2 regions of the Aurantimicrobium minutum genome follow, and region 1 is predicted to be linked to the other one. Evidence: predicted binding sites of a transcription regulator. Region 1 holds the regulator's gene; the other holds the start of a gene.
The links. The regulator HrcA, encoded in region 1, represses chaperone genes, less so after heat shock. The targets are predictions, from matches to a motif close to TTNGCACTCGNNNNNNNCGAGTGCNAA.
Positions count from the first base shown of each region.

Region 2: groES (co-chaperone GroES) is a predicted target of HrcA. The motif match lies at 6,602-6,628, and genes of this name have one in related genera.

Region 1 is NZ_AP017457.1:652,038-660,883, reverse strand. Features, by position in the region: gene rpsT (30S ribosomal protein S20) at 1-198, opposite strand, end outside; gene lepA (translation elongation factor 4) at 374-2,221, shown strand; gene AUMI_RS03230 (DUF1990 domain-containing protein) at 2,218-2,880, shown strand; gene hemW (radical SAM family heme chaperone HemW) at 2,884-4,110, shown strand; gene hrcA (heat-inducible transcriptional repressor HrcA) at 4,177-5,196, shown strand; gene dnaJ (molecular chaperone DnaJ) at 5,223-6,332, shown strand; gene AUMI_RS03210 (16S rRNA (uracil(1498)-N(3))-methyltransferase) at 6,337-7,065, shown strand; gene AUMI_RS03205 (histidine triad nucleotide-binding protein) at 7,075-7,425, shown strand; gene AUMI_RS03200 (PhoH family protein) at 7,472-8,449, shown strand; gene ybeY (rRNA maturation RNase YbeY) at 8,446-8,846, shown strand, end outside.
Region 2 is NZ_AP017457.1:1,226,864-1,235,709, forward strand. Features, by position in the region: gene guaA (glutamine-hydrolyzing GMP synthase) at 1-1,154, shown strand, start outside; gene AUMI_RS06015 (ABC transporter substrate-binding protein) at 1,253-2,563, opposite strand; gene AUMI_RS06020 (ABC transporter substrate-binding protein) at 2,790-4,103, opposite strand; gene AUMI_RS06025 (ABC transporter substrate-binding protein) at 4,305-5,111, opposite strand; gene rarD (EamA family transporter RarD) at 5,193-6,140, opposite strand; gene groES (co-chaperone GroES) at 6,225-6,521, opposite strand; gene AUMI_RS06040 (class I SAM-dependent methyltransferase) at 6,654-7,841, shown strand; gene AUMI_RS06045 (DUF4190 domain-containing protein) at 7,892-8,275, opposite strand; gene tsaD (tRNA (adenosine(37)-N6)-threonylcarbamoyltransferase complex transferase subunit TsaD) at 8,285-8,846, opposite strand, start outside.

The DNA of each region.
Region 1 (8,846 bases):
AACACCCTTGCTCACTGCCTTGTCAAGCTTCTTGCTTGCGTTCTTTAGTGCTGCTTCAGCTGCTGCCTTGTCGCCAGCGCTGATAGCGGTCTTGGTTGCACGAACGGCGGTCTTCACTTCAGACTTCACTGCCTTGTTACGCTCGTGAGCCTTCTCGTTGGTGCCAATTCGCTTGATTTGCGACTTAATGTTTGCCACGTTTACCGTGTCTTTCACTCGTTATTCGTACGTTTGGATTGTGTCGCACTAGAGGTAGAGGGCTCACGGCGACGAATCGTGCAGGTGGGACTACACGTAAGCCAATAGACAACACTACCAGTAATAGTTGTCGTTGCTAAAACTGTGCCTGAGTTCGTGGGAGACTAGAGGTTCTATGTCTCCTCGTTCCTCAAAACCATTGCAGCCTGCGTCAACCGACCCAGCGAAGATTCGCAATTTTTGCATCATCGCTCATATTGACCACGGTAAGTCGACTCTTGCCGATCGCATGCTTCAAATTACTGGCATCGTTGATGACCGTTCTATGCGTGCTCAGTACCTGGACCGGATGGATATTGAACGTGAACGTGGCATCACCATCAAAAGTCAGGCAGTACGCATGCCCTGGGATGTTGACGGTCAAACATATGCCCTGAACATGATTGACACCCCAGGTCACGTTGACTTTACCTACGAGGTTTCACGCTCACTTGCTGCGTGTGAAGGAGCGATTCTTCTCGTTGATGCTGCCCAAGGTATTGAGGCTCAGACTCTCGCGAACTTGTATCTGGCAATGGAAAATGACCTAACGATCATTCCTGTGCTTAACAAGATTGATTTGCCAGCTGCAGACCCAGAAAAATATGCCAAAGAGCTTGCCGATTTGATCGGTGGCAAGCCAGAAGATGTCCTTCGCGTATCCGGTAAAACCGGTATGGGTGTTCCTGAATTGTTAGATCTTGTGGTAGAGAAGATTCCTGCTCCAGTCGGCCAGGCGGAAGCACCTGCTCGAGCAATGATTTTTGACTCGGTGTACGACGCATATCGAGGAGTTATTACCTACGTGCGCGTCATTGACGGCATGTTGAAGCCTCGTCAGCGTATCCAAATGATGAGTACCAAAGCTTCGCATGAGCTGATTGAGATTGGTGTTAGTTCACCAGAGCCTATTCCCTCAGAAGGATTGGGGGTTGGTGAAGTGGGATATCTCATCACTGGTGTGAAAGATGTCCGTCAGTCCAAAGTTGGTGACACTGTTACAGACTTCGTCAAACCAGCTACGGAGCCTCTCCCGGGATATACCGACCCCAAAGCAATGGTGTTCTCAGGTCTGTACCCCATTGATGGCTCGGACTATCCCGTCCTTCGTGAAGCTCTCGACAAGCTCAAACTCTCCGATGCTTCCTTGAATTATGAACCAGAAACCTCTGTTGCCCTCGGGTTTGGTTTTCGATGTGGTTTCTTAGGTCTGTTGCATCTAGAAATCATTACCGAACGTCTCGAACGCGAATTTGGCCTTGATCTCATTGCCACAGCTCCTTCTGTTCCCTACGAGGTCACAACCGAAGATAAAAAGACTGTCACCGTGACAAACCCCAGTGAATACCCTTCGGGAAAGATCATTAAAGTATCTGAACCCTTAGTTCGCGCTGGAATTCTGACTCCCAAGGACTACGTCGGAACAATCATGGAATTGTGTCAAAGCCGTCGTGGAAATCTTCTAGGCATGGAGTACTTCGGTGAAGATCGTGTAGAAATGAAATACGAAATCCCTCTAGGCGAAATCGTCTTTGATTTCTTTGATCACCTCAAGAGCAGAACCCAGGGTTATGCCTCGTTGGACTACGAGGAAGCCGGTGAACAAGATTCGGATCTGGTGAAAGTAGACATTCTGTTGCAAGGTGAACAGGTCGATGCCTTCAGCGCGATTGTCCACAAAGATAAGGCTTATGCCTATGGACTGATGATGACGGAGCGTTTGAAGAAACTCATTCCGCGGCAACAGTTTGAGGTGCCGATTCAGGCTGCTATTGGGGCACGTATCATTGCGCGAGAAACCATTTCTGCTATCCGCAAGGACGTCCTTGCCAAATGCTACGGCGGTGACATTACTCGTAAGCGCAAACTCCTCGAAAAGCAAAAAGAGGGTAAAAAGCGCATGAAAATGGTTGGCCGTGTCGAGGTTCCACAAGAAGCATTCATTGCAGCGTTACAAGGTGATGATGAGGTGAAAAAGAAATGACCGAATCAGCTCGTAGAAGCAATTATTCTGCCGATCGCTCTGTCAGTTATGGCAGCGTAGGAGCAACCCAAGCAGCGGATGTTTTGGTTTTCCCTCCGCAAGGCTTCTCCTCCTCGCAATCAGAGTTTCGCCTCGGTAGCGGTCAAGAACGTTTTGACGCTGCTTCTGCCGCGCTGATGACGTGGGGTGTGCCACGGGGTTCACGTCTCGAGGTCTTGAAGATAGACCAAGCAGATTCTGAAGGTTATGCAGGCTTGTTATTCAATGAGTTTGGTGCCCCGATTGCACCAACTTCTGACGTGTTAGATCAGCTCTATTCCTCAGATGGCACCCCGTTTCTTTCTGCGGGAACCACGATTGAACTCGCGGGTGTGTGGGCCCCGTCAAAGATTTCTTCCTCCTATCGCGTGATTTATGTCGTCCGCGAAGATCGTCGTATGGGTTATGCACTCGGAACTCTTGATTTTGAGCCCGTCATTGGCGAGGAATACTTTGGTGTGGAATGGCGCGAAGATGATTCAGTGTGGGCTGTAGTTCGCTCTGTCACCTCAATTGCTGAAGGTAGAAAATACGCCTGGAGTGCTCCGCTCATTCGTGCGCGACAGTGGTGGCTCCGTCGTCATTACGTGCGGGCTTTGCTTCCTGCCCGTTCGGTGTAAACAATGGCTAGCCAATTGCCAGATGGTCTGGCAATGCCGCTCAATGGGGCATTGCCAAGCACTGTAGGTGTTGGCGCCTTGGGCAAAACGATGAGCGCCTATGTGCACATTCCCTTTTGCCGGGTTCGTTGTGGCTATTGCGATTTCAACACATACACAGCCACTGAGCTCAGAGGCGTTTCACGAGCCTCATATGTTGAGGAACTCAAAAAAGAAATTGCTCTGTCGATAGATGTTCTTCAACGAGCAGATGTCTCACTGAGACAGTTACACACAGTTTTTTTCGGCGGTGGTACACCGACGTTACTTCCTGTTTCTGACCTTGCAGATGCGTTACAAGCTCTTCGTGACAGCCATGGAATTGAACCAGAAGCTGAAATCACGGTTGAAGCCAATCCGGATACCCTCACTGCAGAATATGTCGATGGATTAGTCAGAGCTGGTTTCACACGTGTGAGTGTGGGAATGCAGTCTGCAGTTCCTCACGTACTTTCAGCACTTGATAGGACACACAATCCAGCAGCCGTCGATCAAGCGGTTTCAACTATTCAATCTGCCGGGCTAGAAGCCAGTATCGATTTAATCTACGGAGCTCCGGGAGAGAGCCTGGCAGATTGGCGGAGGTCTCTAGAACAAGCTATCTCTGTGAACACAGGGCATATTTCTGCGTATGCCCTCATCGTCGAAGACGGAACAGCTTTGGCGCGCAAAATTAGTTCCGGTGCAATGGATGCTCCAGATGATGATTTACAAGCAGAAATGTATGAACTAGCTGACGAACTATTGAGCAAAGCTGGATTTCAGTGGTACGAAATTAGCAACTGGGCGAAGTCGCAACAGCAACAGTCGCAACACAACCTTGCCTATTGGAATAATCAAGACTGGTGGGGCTATGGACCTGGTGCGCACTCAGCTATCGGAGGCACACGTTTCTGGAATGTCAAACACCCAGCTGCCTATGCCGGACGTCTTGCCGAAGCTCACAGCCCAGCCTTGTCCTATGAAACTCCCGACCAGCAAGCAGTCACATTGGAACAAGTGTTATTGGGGTCACGATTAGCGGCAGGTATTCCTACTCAAGGACACGATCCTCAAGCCATTTCTACTCTGATTGCTCGGGGTCTCATTGACGGTAAGCGAGCTATAGAGGGCCGAATTGTATTAACACTTTCTGGCCGCCTTCGTGCTGATGAAGTTGTTCGAGAATTACTCTTTCGTTCTCAGGATTGACAGCGGAAAATCAGATATCATTAGCACTCAGGAGCATTGAGTGCTAGTGGTGTAAAGGAGGATTCGATGGTTTCACAACGTGGGCTTGAAGTTCTTCGCGTCATCGTTCAGGATTACGTTTCTTCACGTGAGCCCGTCGGTTCAAAAGCTATTGTTGACCGTCATCAATTTGGAGTATCTGCAGCGACAATACGTAACGATATGGCTTTGTTGGAAGAAGAAGAGCTCATCGTTGCCCCTCACACATCTAGCGGTCGAGTTCCCACAGACAAGGGATATCGCCTTTTCGTTGACCACCTTGCCGAAGTCAAACACATCACGCCCACGCAAAAGCAAGCCATCGATCAATTTCTCGATGATTCAGCAGATTTTGATGAACTCCTTGGTCGAACAGTTCGGTTGCTTTCTCAATTGACTAACCAGGTCGCTATCGTCCAATACCCGACATTGGGTTCTACCCGAATTCGTCACATCGAGCTCGTTTCACTGGGTAATCGTCGTGCTTTGTGCGTTGTGATTAGCGACAACGGCCAGGTCGAACAGAAATTGATAGACCTCGAAGTTGAGCTCAGTGAACAAGACCTTGCCCAGTTATGTTCTGGAATTAATGCTCAAGTAGCAGGGAAGCTTCACAGCGAGCTTTCTGAATCAATAACTTCGCTCACGTCCCAGGTGCCGAAAGCCCTGATTCCAGCAGTCACACACATAGCCTCCGCTCTGAGTGACAGCATTCAAGCTAATCGGCAAAACAAGTTAGTGATGGCGGGCACAGCAAACTTGGTGCGAACGGGCGAAGATTTCTCCGACAGTATCTACCCAGTTCTCGATGCCATTGAAGAACAAGTAGTCCTATTGAAACTATTGACCGAAATGAAGGCGGATGCTGACGAGGTGGCAGTAAGTATCGGCCGTGAACACAGTAATTCAGGCTTAGAGCAAGCAAGCTTGCTTTCCACTGGCTACAGCTCGGCTGGTGAAAAGGCCACGCTAGGGTTGGTCGGACCAACCCGAATGGACTATTCCTCCAACATCGCATCAATTCGTGCTGTTGCCCGATATCTCACTCGTGTGCTCGATGCACGCTAAACCCTCATTCAAAGGAGATGGCCTTCGTGGCTGATCATTACGACGTTTTAGGTATCTCACGTGATGCCAGTGCTGAAGATATCAAGAAGGCCTATCGCAGACTTGCACGTGAGCTTCACCCTGATGTGAATCCAGACGAGGCTGCACAAGAAAAATTCAAACTCGTCACCCACGCCTATGAAGTTCTCAGTGACCCCGTGCAACGCCAACAATATGATTTGGGTCCACAAGCCGGCTTTGGCGGAAATTTCGGCGGGCAAGGTTTTAGTGACTTTGGAGACATCTTCAACACCTTCTTCGGTGGAGGCCAGCAACGCGGTCCCCGCTCACGAATGGAACGTGGTCAGGATGCTCTACTGCGCGTAGAGGTAGACCTCGCCGATGTGATTTTTGGCGTTCACAAAGATATTGAAATTGATACAGCAGTGGTGTGCGAAACCTGTTCGGGAAACTGCTGTCAACCAGGGACTTCACCTGTAACCTGTGACATCTGTGGCGGATCAGGCACAATTCAACGTGCAGTTCGCTCCCTACTGGGAAACGTCATGACTTCCAACCCTTGTGGAAGCTGCAGAGGTTATGGAACCACCATTCCCGCACCCTGCACAACATGCCAAGGGCAAGGCCGTGTAAGAGCATCAAAAACTATTCCCCTGGACATTCCTGCAGGTGTTGATACAGGTGTTCGACTTCACATGGCTCAAGCAGGAGAAGCTGGTCAAGCAGGCGGCGTCCCCGGCGACCTCTATTTTGAAATAAAAGTCAATCACCACGATGTGTTCAGTCGTGACAATGATGACTTGCTGTGCACTCTAGAAGTTCAAATGACAGATGCCATCCTAGGAACCACAGTTACGGTTCCTGGGCTTGATGGTGAGGTCACGCTAGAGATTAAACCTGGAACACAAGGCTCCGAAGTTCTGACAGTAAAAGATCGAGGCATAACCCGCCTACGCGGAAATGGTCGCGGTGATCTCAAAGTGGGAATCCACGTAATTACTCCCACCAAGTTGAGCTCTAAAGAAAAAGAACTCATTTCAACATTCGCCAAGGGTCGAAAGCAATCCGCTCCAGCACTGACACATTTCCAACAGGGTATGTTCTCAAAGTTGCGCGATCGATTCTTCAACGCATAAATCAATGGCACACTTTTACATTCTGGAAAGCCTGGAATCCGCTTCTGTCGGATCCGAAGTAGTTTTAGATGGCTCGGAGGGGAAACATGCTGCCACTGTCTCCCGGGTGCGACCAGGAGAGAAGCTCACTGTAGGCAATGGACGCGGTCTCGTTCTTACAGTCGAAGCTGAAACAGTATCCAAAGACTGCGTTCAACTTCGTGTACTTCACGTTGAACACAAGGAACGCCTTCAACCAGAAATTATTCTTGTCCAAGCGCTAGCCAAAACAGACCGTGATGAACGAGCTATCGAAGCCGCAACAGAGCTGGGTGTTGACACCGTCATCCCGTGGTCTGCCTCACGGAGCATCTCCAAATGGGACGGGCCCAAGATTGAAAAAGGCATTGCCAGGTGGTCAGCAATTGTTCGTGAAGCTAGCAAACAATCCATTCGTGCATTCATTCCACAGGTTCACCCTCCAGTAACCAGTAACGAACTTGCCCAGGTGTTGTCAGGTGCTGACATCGTCGTATTAGATCCGACAGGAGATGTTCCACTGAGTTATTTCAATCCCACATCGCATCAAATAGCGATCATTGTTGGGCCAGAGGGCGGCATCACAGAGACTGAATTGGATACGTTCCGTAATGCAGGTGCCACAATCGTCACGATGGGAAACAATATTCTTCGAACGTCGACCGCAGGACCTGCTGCACTGGCCATCATGAATGCCAAACTAGGGCGCTGTTAAGCTAGAGCTATGTCCGAACAGACTCCTTCGATTTTCACAAAAATCATTAATCGCGAAATACCAGCAGAAATTCTCTTCGAGAATGATCGCCTCATTGCAATCAGAGACATTGCTCCACAAGCTCCTATGCACTTACTCGTGATTCCTAAGTCTGAAAACTTCCAGAACGTCACAGAATTGGCTGCGGGAGATCCTCAGCTTTTGGCTGAAATAGTCTCCACCGCTCACAACTTGGCAACCTTGCACTCCAACGGTGAGTATCGCCTAGTCTTCAACACTGGTGAGAGCGCAGGTCAGACAGTTTTTCACGTACATGCACATGTACTCTCCGGCGGTCTTCAGGAGCACACACTTGCCTGAATTTGCTGCGCCGCATTCAGACGTCATCACTGTTGATGGTGTTGAAATGGTTCGATTGCTGGGGCCTCAAGACCGATTACTCACCACTGTTGAGAAACAGTACCCGCTTGTTAACGTTCACGTTCGAGGTAATGAGATTCGTTTCAGCCCCAAAATCGCTAGTGACGAAGCTTACAAAGAACTACTCGCGGCTCAGGATCTCGTGCGCGAGCTACTGACCATGGTTCGACAAGGACATGATCTTGCCCCGACAGATGTTGCAAGCGGGAAACACATACAGGATGTACACCCGCACACATCGCCATCGGCCGTTTTGGGTGAAGATATTCTCTCCACGCGGGGAAAAACTCTCCGCCCCAAAACTGTTGGTCAGCAGGAATATGTCCGCGCCATCGAAGATCACACCATTACTTTCGGCATTGGCCCAGCCGGAACGGGAAAAACATATCTGGCTATGGCAAAAGCTGTTCAAGCTTTGCAACGCAAAGAAGTCGAACGAATTATTTTGACCCGCCCTGCCGTTGAAGCGGGGGAGCGCTTGGGATTTTTGCCAGGAACTCTCACAGACAAGATAGACCCGTATCTGCGCCCACTTTTCGACGCGCTCAACGAAATGCTCGACCCTGAGCTAGTACCCAAGCTGATGGCCGTAGGCACTATTGAAGTCGCACCACTGGCCTATATGCGAGGTCGTACACTCAACAATTCCTTCATTATTTTGGATGAGGCTCAAAACACCACTCCAGAACAGATGAAAATGTTCCTGACTCGACTGGGTTTTGACTCCAAGATGGTCATCACCGGTGACATCACTCAGGTGGACTTACCAAGTTCTGCAAGCGGATTGAGACTAGTCACGGGAATCCTTCAAGACATCGACGATATCCATTTTGCTCGTCTGACAAGCGCAGATGTTGTTCGTCATTCTCTTGTCGGACGTATCGTTGACGCCTACAGCGAATATGACGAAAAGTCTTTAGCTGCTCGTCATAAGCGCGAACAAGCCCAGGAGGCTCGTCAATGAGTATCGAAGTCAACAATGAATCTAGCTTCGCCATTGATGAAGCAGCACTCCAAAGATTAGCTACGTATTGCCTGGACGCTATGCGCGTTCATCCCGATGCAGATCTTGCCCTCGTCCTTGTTGACGAGGGAGCGATGGAGCAACTTCACGTTCAGTGGATGGGTGAACCAGGCCCTACAGATGTATTGAGCTTCCCCATGGATGAGTTACGTCCAGGTAATGACGATGTCGTGACGCCACCAGGTGTTCTCGGTGATGTTGTGCTGTGCCCTCAAGTTGCAGAGGTTCAAGCAGAGGGTGCCGGTCATTCCACAATGGATGAGCTGCTCTATCTCACCGCACATGGAATATTGCATCTTCTCGGGTTTGACCATGCTGAACCTGATGAAGAAAAAGA
Region 2 (8,846 bases), 570 kb from region 1:
CTGCACCGGCTGGCTTCACTGTCGTTGCCTCGACGGACGCAACCCCGGTTGCGGCCTTCGCCAACGACGAGCGCAAACTCTATGGAGTGCAATGGCACCCAGAGGTCAAGCACTCTGAATGCGGTCAGGACCTACTGGAGAACTTCCTGCACAAGTGTGCCGGGCTTCCTGCGGACTGGAACAGCGAGAATGTCATTGAGACTCAGGTTGCTGCTATCCGCGCTCAGGTGGGCTCAGGACGCGTGATCTGTGGTCTTTCTGGAGGTGTGGACTCCGCTGTTGCCGCAGCCATTGTTCACAAGGCTGTGGGCGACCAGCTGGTGTGTGTTTTTGTAGACCACGGGCTGCTGCGTCAGGATGAGCGCCGCCAGGTTGAAGAAGACTACGTCAAGGCCACCGGTATTCGCCTGGTCACCGTTGATGCACGCGAACAGTTCCTCACCGCACTTGCGGGCGTGAGTGATCCAGAAACCAAACGCAAGATTATTGGCCGCGAATTTATTCGCACCTTTGAGCAGGCAGAACGCGACCTCATGGCCGAAGCTGAGGCAGATGGGGAACCCATCAAGTTCTTGGTTCAGGGAACGCTCTACCCCGACGTCGTGGAATCTGGTGGCGGCAGTGGAACTGCCAACATCAAGAGCCACCACAACGTCGGTGGTCTTCCCGAAGACCTCCAGTTTGAACTCGTGGAGCCTCTGCGCACCCTGTTCAAGGATGAGGTGCGCGCCATTGGTCGCGAGCTGGGTCTTCCTCACGAGATCGTGGGACGCCAGCCTTTCCCTGGTCCTGGACTGGGTATTCGCATCGTGGGTGAGGTCACGCAAGAGCGTCTCGACCTGCTGCGCGAAGCAGATGCAATTGTTCGTCTCGAACTCAGCGCAGCTGGTCTGGACGATGAGATTTGGCAGTGCCCTGTTGTTCTGCTGGCGGATGTGCGCTCAGTAGGCGTCATGGGTGATGGTCGCACCTACGGACACCCCATTGTGTTGCGCCCTGTCTCCTCAGAGGACGCTATGACAGCAGACTGGACTCGTCTGCCCTATGACCTCCTAGCCAAGATCTCTAACCGCATTACCAATGAGGTGGCAGGGGTCAACCGCGTCGTGCTGGATGTCACCAGCAAGCCACCAGGAACTATTGAGTGGGAGTAAGTTCCCCCCCCCCCCCAACACAAAGATGCTCCGAGAATTTCTTCTCGGAGCATCTTTTGTTCAGACCAAGCGATCACCAAAACGCTTGGACGTGGTTGTTAGGACTTACCCTCAACAGCTGTTGCCCAGATGGGAACGTTCTTGTTGTTGAACTGGTAAATACCAACGAATGCGGAGGATGGGTCGTTCAGTTCGTTGAAGGGACCAATCGAAGATGGACCCTGGTACTGAATTTCCTTACCAGCCTTGATCAGGTCAACACAGGCTGCGAAGGTGGTGCACTTCTCGCCGCCGTTAGCACCAGAAACTGCAGCCAGGTTAGCCTGGATGGTTGCTGGGGTGTTGTCGCCACCCTTGGTTGCCGCGAGAGCTGCAAGCATGGTTGCGTCGTAGGATTCTGCTGCGTAGATGAAGTCAGTGAGTTCTTCACCCTGAACGTCAGACCAGTACTTGGTCAGCAGAGCCTTGAGCTCGTCTGAAGGAGCTGCACCAGGGATGGTTCCCTGAGCACCCTCAAGTGTGCCGGCTTCGAAGTCTGCTTCGAATGAGCTGGTGTTACCGTCAACGAAGTAGGTGTTAGCCATGTCCCAGCCCTGAGCAACAAGCTCGGGGATGATTGCCTTGGTCTCATCGAATGCGATCACAACGAGTGCATCTGGGTTTGCAGACAGAGCTGCGGTGACCTCAGAAGAGAAGGTGGTCTGAGAAGGAGGGAATTCCTGACCCTTGCCCTGACCGCCGTAAACAACTTCTCCACCTGCTTCATTGATAGCTGCTTCGGTCGAGTCACGAAGACCGGTTCCGTAGGAGTCGTTGAAGACGAGGAATGCAACGCTGGAGTTTCCGTCACCGGTGATGAGCTGACCGAGAGCGTTACCCTGAACGGTGTCTGGTGGTGCAACACGGAAGTAGAAGGGGCTGTAGCCAGACAGTGCTGCTGCAGTGTTTGCAGGAGAGATCTGAACGATGCCTGCTTCGGTGATGGCGTCAACAACGTTAAGAGACACACTCGAGGATGCAGCACCAAGAACGAAGGACACCTTCTGCTGAATGAGGTCTTCTGCAGATGCAGTAGATACAGACATGTCGCTGGAGTCACCAGAGTCGGTGTTGTAAACACATGCGTCGGTACCGTTGACGCCACCAGCAGCGTTGATGTCTGCTACTGCGAGACCAACACCAGCAATTTCAGGTGGGCCGAGGAACGCTAGGTTACCGGTGGTGGGAAGCAAAGTTCCGACCTTGAAGGTGTTGTCGCTGGTGCTGTCTGCAGCACAATCAGCAGCGGCGTATGTCGCGCCAGATGCGTTGTCAGAAGATCCGCTTGCACAACCAGCCAGCACGAGTGCTGACGTTGCTGCGAGAGCTAGACCACTGAGCGCACGTGTGCGGAGTGAAAGTTCACGCATAATGCTCCTCTTTGATTAGGGGCCTGCAGAGAGCAAACCCACCTCACGGTAATACGAAGGAGATTAATCGTTTTTCATTTATCTGAATCGTTCGGAGCCACACGACACAACATCCCTGCTAAGTCGGGGAAATGACGGAAAGACGTTCTCCGCAATATTCCATGGGGTGAAAGAACAGCACCCCCGGTCCGAAGACCGGGGGTGCTGTTTACTGTGCAATTACTGCTTAGGACTTACCCTCAACAGCAGATGCCCATACTGGAACGTTGACATCGTTGTACTTGTAGATACCGATGAACGCGGAGGATGGGTCATTCTTGTCGTTGAAAGGACCAACCGAAGATGGACCCTGGTACTGAATGTCCTTGCCAGCCTTGATCAGGTCGACACAAGCGGTGTAAGTGGTGCACTTTTCGCCGCCGTTAGCACCAGAAACTGCAGCCAGGTTAGCCTGGATGGTTGCTGGGCTGTTGTCGCCACCCAAGGTTGCAGCGAGAGCTGCAAGCATGGTCGAGTCGTAGGACTCGGCAGCGTAGCTGAAGTCAGTGAGCTCTTCGCCCTGAACGTCAGACCAGTACTTGCCGAGGAGTGCCTTGAGCTCGTCCGAAGGAGCTGCACCAGGAATGGTTCCCTGAGCACCTTCGAGGGTACCTGCTTCAAAGTCCTTTTCGAAGGATCCGGTGTTTCCATCGGTGAAGTAGGTGTTAGCCATGTCCCAGCCCTGAGCTACGAGCTCGGGGATGATTGCCTTGGTCTCATCGAATGCGATGACAACAAGAGCATCTGGGTTAGCTGCAAGAGCTGCAGTTACTTCGGAGGAGAAGGTGGTCTGAGCAGGAGGGAACTCCTGGCCCTTACCGGTTCCACCGTAAACAACGCTTCCGCCACCTTCAACGATTGCAGCTTCGGTCGAGTCACGAAGACCGGTTCCGTAGGAGTCGTTGAATACGAGGAATGCAACTGTTGAGTTTCCGTCACCGACGATCAGCTGACCGAGAGCAGAACCCTGAACGGTGTCTGGTGGTGCAGTACGGAAGTAGAAGGGGCTGTAGCCAGAAAGAGCTGCAGAGGTGTTAGCAGGAGAGATCTGCACAATGCCAGCCTCGGTGAACGAGTCAACAACGTTGAGAGAAACACTCGAAGATGCTGCACCAATGACAACAGAAACCTTCTGCTTGATGAGGTCTTCAGCTGAAGCGGTAGAAACAGACATGTCGCTAGAGTCACCAGAGTCAGTCTGGTAGAGGCAAGCGTCCATACCGTTTACGCCGCCAGCAGCGTTGATGTCAGCTACTGCAAGGCCAACACCAGCAATTTCCGGTGGGCCGAGGAACGCAAGCGAACCGGTTACGGGGAGGATAGTTCCTACCTTGAAGGTGTTTTCGCTAGTGCTGTCAGCGGCACACTCAGCTGCGGTGTACGCAGCCTCGCTTGAGCCACCGTCGGAAGATCCAGACGCACAACCTGCCAGCACCAATGCTGACGAAGCTGCGAGAGCCAGACCACCGAGTGCACGAGTGCGGAGAGAAATTTCTCGCATGGTACTCCTTGGTGATTTATATGAGTCGAAGCGCGCAGGACGCACTTCGTTGTATTACCAAACTAGGCGAGACATGTTTCCTGAAACAACATTTCCGGGTTACAACTCGGTAACAAACTGTTAGACACCGAAAGAAATTGTCATATTGCGCAAATTAGGCGCACAAATTGTGCAAATGGCGCCTGAATTGTGCGCCGAAGACTACTTTTTCTTCTTCTCTACGACGATGGTCTTGCCAAAGTAGGCAACGCCGGTTTCAGTGTCGTAGTTAATCTGGCCTGCAGGCCCCACGTAGTTGATGGCTTGTTTGTCGTTGACAGCTGAGACACACATGCCGTAGCTGGTGCACTTGAAGCCTGCCTGATTGGTCACAGCAATGAGGCCCTGAGTAATTGAGGCGCCACCGTCATCCTTGGACACAGTTGCTGCCAGAGCAGACGCAATAGTGAGGTCATAAGACTCAGCACCATAGCCGTATTCGGACACGGAAGGGTCAGAGCTCTTCAGGCGTGCAACGAAAGCGTCATCTGCTTTCACGGCAGTGACCGTCGCACCCTTGGGTGCGTTGTCCTTGGTTGCGATAGAGACGATGGCCACGTTGGCGTCATTCTTTGCCACCAGCTCGGCCAGGGTTTCAGCAACACCCGTGGAGGCAGGAGCAATGATGACGTCTACGCCTCGAGAGACCAGATCGTTGAAGCTGGCTTCAGTTGCTGCCGCATCGCCGTCACCGGCGTTGCGGTGCAGGACCTCGACAGGAACCTTGTTGTAGCCACCCTGTTCGTTGATTTCACGAATAGCAAGTTCAATACCGGCAGCTTGAGAAGCAGAGTAGGCAGCGAGGTCGCCGGTGACAGGAGTCATGTCACCGATGCGCAGCACACCATCGCCCGAGGGCTTCACGGGAGTCGGGGTAGCAGTGGGTGTGACCTCACCGCCGGAGCATCCAGCCAACGTGAGTGCAAGCGCACCTGCAACGATTGTGGCGGCAATCTTATTCAGACCCACGATGTACCCATTTCTGTGAACGACTAACTACCGCCTCCACAGTACCGAGCACTATGCAGGTTCGCTTTGATGGCACGCGCTCTATTCGATAGTGAGTTCTTCTGCAGCACGAGCAAGGCGGTTCGCCTTGCCATGGCGCAGCATGTCTGTGGTGAGCACAATCAGTGCCACCCAGATGATGAAGAAGCCCACCCAGCGCACCGGCGGCATGGGCTCATGCAGCACGAAGACGGCCATCAAGAACGAGAACACAGGTGTGGAGTATTGAATCAAACCAATAGCGGTCAGGGGCAGTCGGCGAGCACCAGCACCAAACATGATGAGTGGCACCGCGGTGACCACACCAGCTGAGGCAAGCAACAGAGTGTGCGTGAAACCATAACCAAAGAAGGAGAGCCCAACCAGGTTAGAAACGATCATGAGCTGAATGATCGCCACCGGCGTCATCCACATGGTCTCAATAGTGAGACCACTGATGGCATCGACCGAGACGCCGGTGCGCTTCTTGATCAGACCATACAAACCAAAGGACGCTGCCAAGGTGAGCGAGATCCACGGAATTGCTCCATAGCTCACGGTCAACACGATGACGGCAACAAAGCTGATGCCGACGGCAACCCACTGCATGGTGCGCAGTTTCTCGCGCAGCACGATCACACCCAAGACAACTGTCACGATGGGGTTGATGAAGTAGCCCAGTGACGACTCGACAATCTGGTTGCTGAGCACCGCCAGGATGAAGACCTGCCAGTTGATATAAATCAGCACTGCTGCCACACCCAAGGTGAGCATGAGTTTGCGCTGTTTCAAAATGACAACAAGTTGTCGCCATTTCCTCGAGACGGCAATCAAGAACGTGCAGAAGATGAGAGAGAACAGGATGCGATAGCCGACCACTTCAAAGGGCGTCGCAGGTTCCAAGGTGAGGAAGTAGAGCGGGAACAAGCCCCACAGCCCATATGCACCAAAGGCATAGAGCAAACCGGAACGGGAGAGCTTCTCGGGTGCAGGAGCAGCTGGAGAAGTCATTATTCGAGACTACTCCTGTGAATAGCCTAAGAGGTTAAACAGTGAGGGCCCCGGAAAACCGGGGCCCTCACTAGTGAGATTGTGTTAGCGAACGACGATCGCGAGAACGTCACGAGCGGAGAGTACGAGGTACTCTTCACCGGCGTACTTGACTTCGGTTCCGCCGTACTTGGAGTAGATAACCTTGTCACCTTCGGCGATGTCCAGAGGAACACGGTTACCGTTGTCGTCGATGCGGCCGGGGCCTACAGCAACGACAACGCCCTCCTGGGGCTTTTCCTTAGCAGTGTCAGGAATGACGAGACCGGAAGCAGTGGTCTGCTCGGCTTCTACCTGCTTGATAACAATGCGATCTTCGAGCGGCTTAATGGCGACCGACACGGTTGACCTCTTTCTTGAACGGGAAGTAAGTAATGGAGTACACATTCAGTTCGTGTACTGAGGTCAAGTCTAGACGGCAATTAGCACTCGCGCAATGTGAGTGCCAATTCATCCCTTGGTAGGTTTACTCTCATGGAGAGTGCTGAACTACGCGAACTGCTCACCCCTGAGGGGCTCGCTCTCCTGAATTCTTTGCCCGAGTATTCCTCCGCGACAGACGTACTCAAGATCGTCTCAGAGTTACGCAAAGCCGGAAATTCCGCGTCATTAGTGGCTTCGGTGCTCACCCAAGCCAAGTTGCGCGCTAAAGCACAATCAAAGTTCGGTGACTTTGCCTCCACGATGTTGTTCACCGAGGCAGGCCTCGAACAGGCAACCAGGCTGCCGGTGGCGGCACTTCATGCCGGTCGTTTTGTTCGCGCAGGGCTCACTCGCGTTGCTGATCTGGGATGTGGAATTGGGGCAGATGCATTGGCTATTGCCGGGGCTGGACTGAGCGTCCATGCAGTGGAGGCCGATGAAGTGACCGCTGCCATTGCCGTGATGAACCTCAGCGCCTTCCCCGAAGCAACTGTTTCTCACGGCACAGCCGAAGAAGCAGACCTCACCGGCATCGAGGGTGTTTATCTCGATCCTGCCCGGAGGACCTCCGGACACAACAACACCAGTCGCCTGACCAAGTCTGAAGACTATTTGCCATCTCTCGATTTTGCCTTCGGTCTCGCAGCGCAACTGCCGACCGGAATCAAACTAGGTCCTGGCTTTGATCGTGAGCTCATTCCAGATAACTGTGAAGCACAGTGGGTTTCTGTTGGTGGAGATGTTGTGGAACTGGGGCTGTGGTTTGGCCCACTTGCTAGGGAGGGTATTGCCCGCTCCGCCTTGATCATGACACCAGAAGGAATGCATGAGCTCACCGGAGCTGCAGACTCTGCTGATGCTGAAGTGGGACCTCTGGGCAGATACCTCTACGAACCTGACGGTGCTGTTATTCGAGCACGCCTGATCGGTGACCTTGCTCGCTCACTCGGTGCTCACATGCTCGATGAACACATTGCCTATATGAGCAGTGAGACGTTAGTCCACTCCCCCTTTGCAGCTGCCTTCGAAGTTCACGAGCAGTTCCCATTAGATGTGAAACAACTTGCTGCTGAACTGAGCAAGCGCAACATCGGCACTTTGGAAATCAAGAAACGTGGTGTTGATATTGACCCGGCAGAGTTCCGCAAGAAACTCAAACTCTCTGGGCCGGAATCTGCAACGTTGTTCCTCACTCGCATTGGCGAGCGCAGAGCCGCACTTCTCGCTCAGCGGGCTTAACGAACTCACGCCATCAACCGAGGATGATGGCGTGAGTGCTCTCGAGTGGATTAGTAGTAGTAATTTCCCATTCCCGAGGCGATCACAACGCCCAGGAAGGCAAAGAGCAGGGAGATGACGAGCACAGCAAGGCCGATGCCGACATAGCCCATGATGAGGCCTGCTAGAGCAAGACCGCCGCCTTGTTCACCCGTGCGGCGAACTTCGGCGCGGGCCATGTGGCCGGTGACGACAGCAACGATGCTGGCAAGGAAGGGAATGAAGGTGAGGCCGACAATTCCGGCAACGAGCGCAACAATCGAGAGAGTGTTGGTCTTCTCCGAAGAGACCACGGTCACGGTTGGTGCGGCAGGAGCTGCTGCCTCCGCTGCAGCAGGCTTTGCCACTGCTGCTTTGGTTGCAGGCTTGGAAGTCTTTGGTGCTTTTTCTGTCATGACTTAATTCTAATGAACGTGGATGTCTGTAACTGGGAGTGTGCTGTCAGCTCCAAAACTTAGCGAGGAGGGCTGAGCGCCTTCCATAATGAGCTCTGACGCGAGCGCCGCAATCATGGCACCGTTATCGGTGCACAGAGAGAATGCAGGAATTCTCAACTCAACACCGGCAGCTTCAGCCCGCTGGCTGGCAACTTCACGCAGGCGAGCATTAGCGACAACTCCGCCGCCAAGTAACAGCCGGGGAACACCATAGTCTTGGCAGGCTGCAATAGCTTTGGCCGTCAACACGTCCACTACTGCTTCGCGGAAGCTCGCTGCCACATCGGCTACGGGTATTTCTTCACCGGCATCCCGGCGCACTTCCACCCACCTGGCCACTGCTGTTTTCAAGCCGGAGAAGGAGAAGTCATAGCGGTGCTTGTCCATGTCCTTAGGCAGAGTGAGCCCTCGGGGGAAACGGATTGCTTTCGGGTCTCCGTCGGCCGCAACGCGGTCGATGTGGGGACCGCCGGGATAGGGGAGGCCAAGGATTCGTGCGACCTTGTCAAAAGCTTCACCAGCAGCATCA